DNA from 2 places in the Cytobacillus mangrovibacter genome. Region 1 is predicted to be linked to the other one. Evidence: predicted binding sites of a transcription regulator. Region 1 holds the regulator's gene; the other holds the start of a gene.

Region 1 (4,217 bases):
ACCAGCAACATCATTTGTTTTGCTTGCAACTTCAGCAACAAGCTTAGCACCCATGTTTTCGAAAGCATCTTCTAATTCGATTTCTTTCGCGATTGTTACACCATCATTTGTAATTAACGGTGAACCAAATTTTTTCTCAAGAACCACGTTGCGTCCCTTTGGTCCAAGAGTTACTTTTACTGCATCTGCAAGTGCATCCACACCGCGAAGCATTGAACGGCGAGCATCTTCACTGAATTTAATCTCTTTTGCCATTTGTAAAAAACCTCCTCTAGAATTATGAAAAGTTATCTTAACGTATTTGTACTGTTAGTTAATTAAGCAATAATAGCAAGAATATCGTTTTCGCGTAGGATTAAGTATTCTTTGCCTTCGAATTTAACTTCTGTTCCAGCATATTTTGAGAAGATAATGCGGTCGCCGTTAGCAACTTCAAGGGCTACACGCTCACCATTCTCAAGAACGCGGCCTGTACCAACAGCTACAACTTTACCTTCTTGAGGCTTTTCTTTAGCAGTGTCCGGCAAAACGATGCCGCTTGCAGTTTTTTCTTCAGTTTCAACAAGCTCGATAATAATTCGATCACCTAGTGGTTTTAACAAGTGAAACAACCTCCTCAATATATATGTAATATTATTTATTAGCACTCTATCTGTCTGAGTGCTAACACAATTATTATATTAAAGAATATGAATTCTATTTGCAAGAGTGAAGCTCAACTTTTTTGTAAAAAATATTCATGAAAGCTTCTAAATGTATATTGCTATAATAATTAAAATTGGTACTGAAAGCTTCTAATTGAAACATAAACCCTATTATGAGTAAAATAGATGTATATGAACTTGACCAACTTTTACTAAGGAGACAAGATATTGAAAAAGGAATACTGGATTATTCTTATTACTTATATTGCCATGCAATTTTCGAGTATCATTGGAGTTCCACTGCTCGTCTATGCAGGCGATTTGATGGGTAAAAATCTTGAAGATATGCAAATACTTGCGGTAGCCTATTGGATCGTTATTAGCTTCACCATTACAATAATCATCACCTTAGCACTATTGCGAAAAGAGATGAAGTCAGTCCGAGAGCTAAGAGATGCATCATCCATCTCTTCTTCTATCGCTTGGGCAATTGGCGGAGTTTTTCTAGCCTTTTTTGCCCAAACTATTGCAGCAAACATTGAAAACCTGCTTGGAATTGAAATGGGATCTGAAAATACACAAGATATCATGATGCTAATCCAAACTTTCCCAGCCGTTATCATTGTCAGCTCAATCATTGGACCTATACTTGAAGAAATAGTTTTTCGAAAGATCATTTTTGGCGCACTTCATAAACGGTTTAATTTCTTCTTATCTGCTTTATTCAGTTCAATTATTTTTTCACTGGCACATACAGAGGTTGAGCATACCCTTTTATATTCAGCTATGGGCTTTACATTTGCTTTCCTTTATGTCAAAACAAAAAGGATTATCGTTCCTATCTTTGCTCATGTATCCATGAATACATTTGTTGTGATAATCCAATTAAATCAGGACAAAATTGAAAACTGGCTAAAGGAAATGGAGAAACTTCAAGCCTTTATTGGAGGATTACTATGAGAAGAACACCACTTTTTTCTGGCATTATTTACATCATCCTTGGACTCCTTTTTACTTATTTAGCTACTCAAAACATCCAAAGGGAAAATGGCTGGGGCCTATTCACAGTCTTTCTCATTATTATTGCTACCTTTGACCTTGGAAGTGGCCTCCGTATGGTTGCCTTTCATTTCAAGTGGCAAAAGGAACTAAAAAATAAATGAGCCTCCGTATTGGGGCTCATTTTTTATATGCTTTTACTCTTCTTTTTCATCCACAGTCGGATAATGCTTTAAAAAATAGATAAGTGATTGAAGCTCGACAGCTAGGTCAATATGATGAATCCGAATCGTAGACGGAACCGATAATCGGGCTGGGGTGAAATTCAATATTCCATTTACACTCCCCTGAACAATCCGATCGGCAATCGATTGGGCTGCAATGGCGGGAACAGTTAATATCGCTACTTGAATATTATGTTCCTTAATGATCTTCTCCAGATCATCCATATGATAAACCGGGACATCTCCAATGGTTGTGCCGACTTTATTCTTGTCTACATCAAAAGCTACTTCTATTTTTGTATTATTATTTTTGAGAAAATTGTAGTTTAAAAAGGCTGTACCTAGATTTCCTACACCAATAAGCGCTACCTTTGTCAGCTCATCCTGATCCAAAGTCTTCCGAAAAAAGGTCAGAAGATAATTGACATTGTATCCATATCCCTTTTTCCCTAATGCACCAAAGTAGGAGAAATCCCTGCGGATGGTTGCAGAATCAACCTTTACTGCCTCACTTAGCTCTGCAGATGAAACCCTCTGTTTGCCAGAAGAATGTAAATTTTTCAGGAAACGGTAGTACAAAGGGAGCCTTTTTGCAGTTGCTTGCGGAATTTTCACTGTTTCATTCGACATTTTTCATCCACTCTCCCGAAGTTCCATTATATCGTATCTCTTTTATAGTCCCCATTTTTGCCGCCAGTTTTTTCAACTAGATAGGTTTTTCCTATTATCATTCCTTTATCGACTGCTTTACACATATCATAGACAGTTAAGGAGCAAACAGATGCAGCTGTTAGCGCTTCCATCTCTACCCCAGTATTTCCCTTTGTTTTAACAGATGCAGTTATTAACAAAATATATTCCTCTTGATCTATTTTCCAAGAGAAGGAAATATCCACTCCTGTCAGTGGAATTGGATGACACATCGGGATTATTTCCCATGTTTTCTTACATGCCATCACTCCAGCAACCTGAGCAACTGCTAGAACATCTCCCTTTTTCATTTTATTTGAAGTAATTTTTTCGTATATTTCTTTGTTTACGGTAATACTTGAATGAGCAATTGCGGTCCGAACAGTTTCAGGCTTATCACTAACATCGACCATTTTCGCTCTTCCTTCTTGATTAAAATGAGTAAAATCCGTCATATAGAAACACCTCTCAACAAAATGATACACTATTTTTATCCATTTGTATGTACTTTGTGCAATCCTACACTTTCACATAATCATCCATTATTGCCCATCATATATGAATGGGTTACACTTACTCTATACTATAGAGGTGAAGAGAATGATTTTATTACAAGTAAACCAGTTAAACAAAAATTTTGGTGCTGATCCTATTTTATCGAATATAAAGCTAGAAGTACAAACGAGAGACCGAATTGCCCTTGTTGGTCGAAATGGAGCTGGAAAGTCCACGCTGTTAAAGATCATCGCTGGACAAATATCTTATGATTCCGGTGATATTATTAAACCAAAAGACGTAAGAATTGGCTATCTTGCTCAAAATACTGGCTTAGAGTCTGATCGATCCATTTGGGATGAAATGTTGACTGTATTCGAGCATCTTCAAAATCAGGAAAGAGAAATACGCTCGCTAGAGAAACGTATGTCTGACCCAGATGCATTAAGGAATCAGCAAGAATACGAGAGGATTCTATCGGAATATGACAGACGCCAAGTCCAATTTAAAGAAGAAGGCGGTTATCAGTATGAATCAGATATCCGTTCAGTCCTCCATGGATTAAATTTCCATTCTTTCAGTTATGATACGAAAATATCTACTTTAAGCGGCGGACAGAAAACAAGGCTCGCTCTTGGTAAGCTCTTATTAACAAAACCTGATATTTTAATTTTGGACGAGCCTACCAATCATTTAGACATTGATACATTAACATGGTTAGAGCAATACCTGCAGGGATATGATGGAGCCATTCTAATCGTCTCTCATGATCGATATTTTCTAGATAAAGTCGTTTCACAGGTTTACGAGTTGTCCAGACTTTACATCCGTAAATATACTGGAAATTACAGCGCTTATCTTGATCAAAAAGCAGCAAACTTTGAACACGAAATGAAGGAATATGAAAAACAGCAGGAGGAAGTGGCAAAGCTTCAAGATTTTATTCAGCGCAACCTTACACGTGCCTCCACGACGAAAAGAGCTCAAAGCCGAAGAAAACAGCTTGAAAAAATGGAAATGATCGATCGGCCGCTAGGGGATGAAAAATCAGCCTCTTTCGGATTCCAAATTGATAGGCAATCAGGGAATGAAGTGTTGAAGGCTAATTCTATTGCGATTGGTTACCGTGAGGAAGAGATTTCAAACAATATTTCCTTTCGGATCA
Region 2 (4,217 bases), on a different contig from region 1:
TGCTTTTCTCTGGAGAAGAAGTATTGAAGAAAGCAAGTGTTCTTTCCGGAGGAGAAAAAGTCCGTTGTATGCTATCAAAAATGATGTTAAGCGGCGCAAATGTTCTCCTGCTTGATGAGCCAACGAACCATTTAGACTTAGAATCAATCACGGCACTTAATAATGGATTAATCAATTTCAAGGGCTCGATGATTTTTGCTTCCCATGACCAACAATTTATTCAAACGATTGCTAACCGTATTATTGAATTGACACCAAATGGTTTAGTTGATAAACAAATGACTTATGATGAATATTTAGAGGATACGAAGCTGCAAAAGCAAGTGGCTGAAATGTATAAGTAAGAATAGTAATAAGCAGGAGGATTCCCCTCCTGCTTGTTTTATTCAATTTGCTTATTTCTTCTTTTTGTGACGAGCTGATGATGCAGTCATTCCACCAGTTTCCATATTTGTTGTTCCTTGCCCCTTCACTTCTGGAGAGCTTAATCCAGCTTTTGATGGATCTTTTTTTCGCTTTCCCATTATGTATCACCTCCACCCTTACTTTCTCAATTCAATTCCTATTTTATACTTTAAAAAAATATTCATGAGCATCTGTTCACGACCAAGTATTTTTCACATAGAAAAGGAGAATAAAAATAGATAAGAACTGGCATTATATCAACGGAGGAGGTGTGATAGAAAATGAAAAAAGTTGCAGTGGAACAATCGTTAACAAATATTTCGGAAGCACTTCGTGAAAAAGGCTATGATGTGGTCGATTTAAATTCAGCTGCTGATGTAGAGAACTGCTCTGCATGTGTTGTAAGCGGGCAAGATTCAAATGTAATGGGCATGCAAGATGCTTTAACTAAAGCATCTGTTATTGAGGCAAGTGGTTTATCTGCAGATGAAGTTTGCCAGCAGGTGGAGCAAAGATTGCAATAAATAAGTAACTAGAAAGACTAGAGAACAATTTCTTTAGTCTTTTTTTTACGAAATAAAAAAGAATAAGTAAGATAAAATAGACAAGTTCTCCTACCCTAACTGCATATCTATAATAATGGACAAACATTATTAGGGGGAGAATTGAGATGCCATTTTTTGTATTGAAAAAAAGATCTATTATTATGTTCCTTGTTTTAATTACAGTTATTGCTTCTGCGTCTATTTGGCTACTATCAAACACAAAAGCTGAATCTGTCTTTGTCCAAGATAATTCGGGAGAAATTCGAGAGATTCATATGGTTACAGGAGAATTTAAAGCAACTCTGTCAGATGGAAAAGAAATTGAATCGTATCGATGGGATCCTGGCACTATTTTTGTTGCGAAAGGCGAAAAAGTGAAACTGATGATTTCAGGTGTCAATGGTACCGAGCATCCTTTTTCGATAGAGGGAACAGACATTAATGGTGTAGTTAAAAAGGGAGAAGAAACCATTGTGCCTCTTCAATTTAAAAAAGAAGGTGTCTACCGATTAATTTGCCACACCCATCATGATAAGAATGAAAATGGACCGATGATTGCATATATTGTTGTAGATTAGTGCTAAATATAAAAAGCACCGGATTTTTCCGGTGTTTTTTTGTATATAACAGATCGTAAAATTATTCCAATCGTTATAGTACAGTTTATCAAATATGTACTCGAAAATAATAATTCTAATCCTAATTTATCAATGTTCACAATTCATTCGAAAAGTTTGTGAATCTAATCACAAATATTCTGTTATACTTAATTCATAGCAACATTGTCTCACCTGTACTATAAAATATTTAATGAGGTGGATCAGCATGGAACAATGGAATGGCTTTAAAACGGGGAATTGGGAAAAAGAAATAAATGTCCGCGATTTTATTATGAAGAATTTTACGCCGTATGAAGGAAATGATAATTTTCTTGAAGGGCCTACTGATACAACTATCTCCCTCTGGTCTCAAGTAATGGAGCTAACAAAACAAGAACGGGAAAATGGCGGAGTCCTTGATATGGATACTGAAATCGTCTCAACGATTACTTCTCATGGACCTGGTTATTTAAATAAACAAAAAGAGAAAATTGTCGGCTTTCAGACTGAAAAACCATTTAAACGCTCTCTTCAGCCCTTTGGTGGTGTAAAAATGGCGGTTGCTGCTTGTGAGTCCTATGGATATGAAGCCAGCAAGGAAATGGAGAAAATTTTTACCGATTTTAGAAAAACGCATAATCAAGGTGTATTTGATGCTTATACAGATGAAATGAGACTAGCTCGTAAAGCTGGAATCATTACAGGGCTTCCAGACGCGTATGGACGTGGAAGAATTATTGGTGATTACCGTAGAGTTGCTCTATATGGTGTCGATGCACTAATTGAAGCGAAACAGAAAGACTTGAAAGAAACTAGCAAGGTTATGAATGAAGCAAATATTCGCCTTCGTGAAGAAATCTCTGAGCAGATTCGTGCACTCAATGAGTTAAAACAGCTAGCAAACATTTATGGCTTTGATATTTCTAAACCAGCTAACAATACAGTTGAAGCATTCCAGTGGCTGTACTTTGCCTATTTAGCAGCAATTAAGGAGCAAAACGGGGCAGCGATGAGTCTTGGACGTGTGTCCACTTTTCTTGATATTTATATTGAAAGAGATCTCACAGACGGTGTATTAACTGAGCAAGAAGTACAGGAACTTGTCGACCATTTTGTCATGAAGCTTCGCCTTGTAAAGTTTGCAAGAACACCTGACTACAATGAATTATTCAGTGGGGATCCGACATGGGTGACAGAATCTATTGGCGGGATGGCTCTAGATGGACGTCCGCTTGTAACGAAAAACTCTTTCCGATTCCTTCATACATTAAATAATTTAGGACCAGCTCCTGAGCCAAACCTGACTGTACTCTGGTCATCAAAGCTGCCTGAAAATTTTAAGAAGTACTGTGCAAAAATGTCTATTGAAACAAGCTCTATTCAATATGAAAATGACGATATCATGCTTCCTGAATATGGAGATGATTATGGAATTGCCTGTTGCGTATCAGCAATGGAAATCGGCAAGCAAATGCAATTCTTTGGTGCCCGTGCTAATTTAGCAAAAGCTCTTCTCTATGCAATTAATGGCGGTAAGGATGAAAAGTTAAACATCCAGGTTGGTCCTGAATATGCACCAATTGCAGGCGAAGTGCTTAATTACGAAGAAGTAATGAGCAAATTTGACCATATGATGGAGTGGCTTGCAGATTTATATATTAATACGTTAAATATTATTCACTTTATGCATGACAAATACAGCTATGAACGAATTGAAATGGCCCTTCATGATTCAGAAATCATTCGGACCATGGCGACAGGAATTGCAGGGTTAAGTGTTGTCGCTGATTCATTGAGTGCGATCAAGTATGGACAAGTGAAAATACTCCGTGATGAAAATGGCTTAGCTGTCGATTTTGTTACAGAAGGAGATTACCCGAAATACGGTAATAATGATGATCGAGTAGACGAAATTGCAGTGGATATTCTTAAACGCTTTATGAAAAAGCTGAAAAAGCATGAAACCTATCGTAATTCTGTGCATACATTATCCATTCTAACTATTACATCTAATGTTGTGTACGGAAAGAAAACAGGAAATACACCTGATGGACGTCGTGCGGGTGAACCATTTGCACCAGGGGCAAATCCAATGCATGGACGTGATACAAAAGGTACCCTAGCTTCCCTTTCTTCCGTGGCGAAGCTTCCTTATCAATACGCTATGGACGGTGTATCAAATACATTTTCAATCGTTCCTAAAGCGCTAGGAAAAGATGATGAGAGTCGTATTCGTAATCTTGTATCCATTCTTGATGGCTATACAATTAAATCTGGTCATCACCTAAATGTAAACGTCTTTAATCGAGAAACATTAATCGATGCAATGGAGCATCCGGAATTATACCCGCAATTAACAATCAGGGTGTCTGGATATGCGGTAAACTTTATTAAACTGACGAAAGAACAGCAGCTAGATGTAATCAATCGTACATTCCATGAAACGATGTAATAAGAAAAGCTGAATCGCCTTGGTCATCGCCATACAAACTGGTAGGGCCCTGACTAAGATATAGGAAACACGGTTTTTAGTGAGCAAACCGATGTTGACGCAATCGTTGCGGAGGAGACCTGAAGTTTGATAGGCGATAGGACGCTTGCGCTAGACAATAATAAAGCGAGAGTGTAAAAGAAATCGGCTTACTTTTCAATTTCTTGCACTCTCCTC

The links. The regulator Rex, encoded in region 1, represses fermentation and respiration genes when NADH is low (regulators of the CRP and FNR family bind a similar motif). The targets are predictions, from matches to a motif close to TTGTGAAATATTTCACAA.
Region 2: a site for Rex is predicted at 1,685-1,702, ahead of pflB (formate C-acetyltransferase). Genes of this name have one in related genera too.

Annotation. Positions count from the first base shown of each region.
Region 1 covers NZ_JBIACJ010000016.1:53,812-58,028, forward strand. Annotated here, with positions in the region: gene groL (chaperonin GroEL) at 1-255, opposite strand, end outside; gene groES (co-chaperone GroES) at 318-602, opposite strand; gene ACFYKT_RS19890 (CPBP family intramembrane glutamic endopeptidase) at 873-1,604, shown strand; gene ACFYKT_RS19895 (YdiK family protein) at 1,601-1,807, shown strand; gene ACFYKT_RS19900 (redox-sensing transcriptional repressor Rex) at 1,841-2,497, opposite strand; gene moaC (cyclic pyranopterin monophosphate synthase MoaC) at 2,524-3,012, opposite strand; gene ACFYKT_RS19910 (ABC-F family ATP-binding cassette domain-containing protein) at 3,158-4,217, shown strand, end outside.
Region 2 covers NZ_JBIACJ010000001.1:65,319-69,535, reverse strand. Annotated here, with positions in the region: gene ACFYKT_RS00385 (ABC-F family ATP-binding cassette domain-containing protein) at 1-344, shown strand, start outside; gene ACFYKT_RS00380 (YuzL family protein) at 396-524, opposite strand; gene ACFYKT_RS00375 (YkuS family protein) at 687-929, shown strand; gene ACFYKT_RS00370 (cupredoxin domain-containing protein) at 1,076-1,528, shown strand; gene pflB (formate C-acetyltransferase) at 1,776-4,001, shown strand.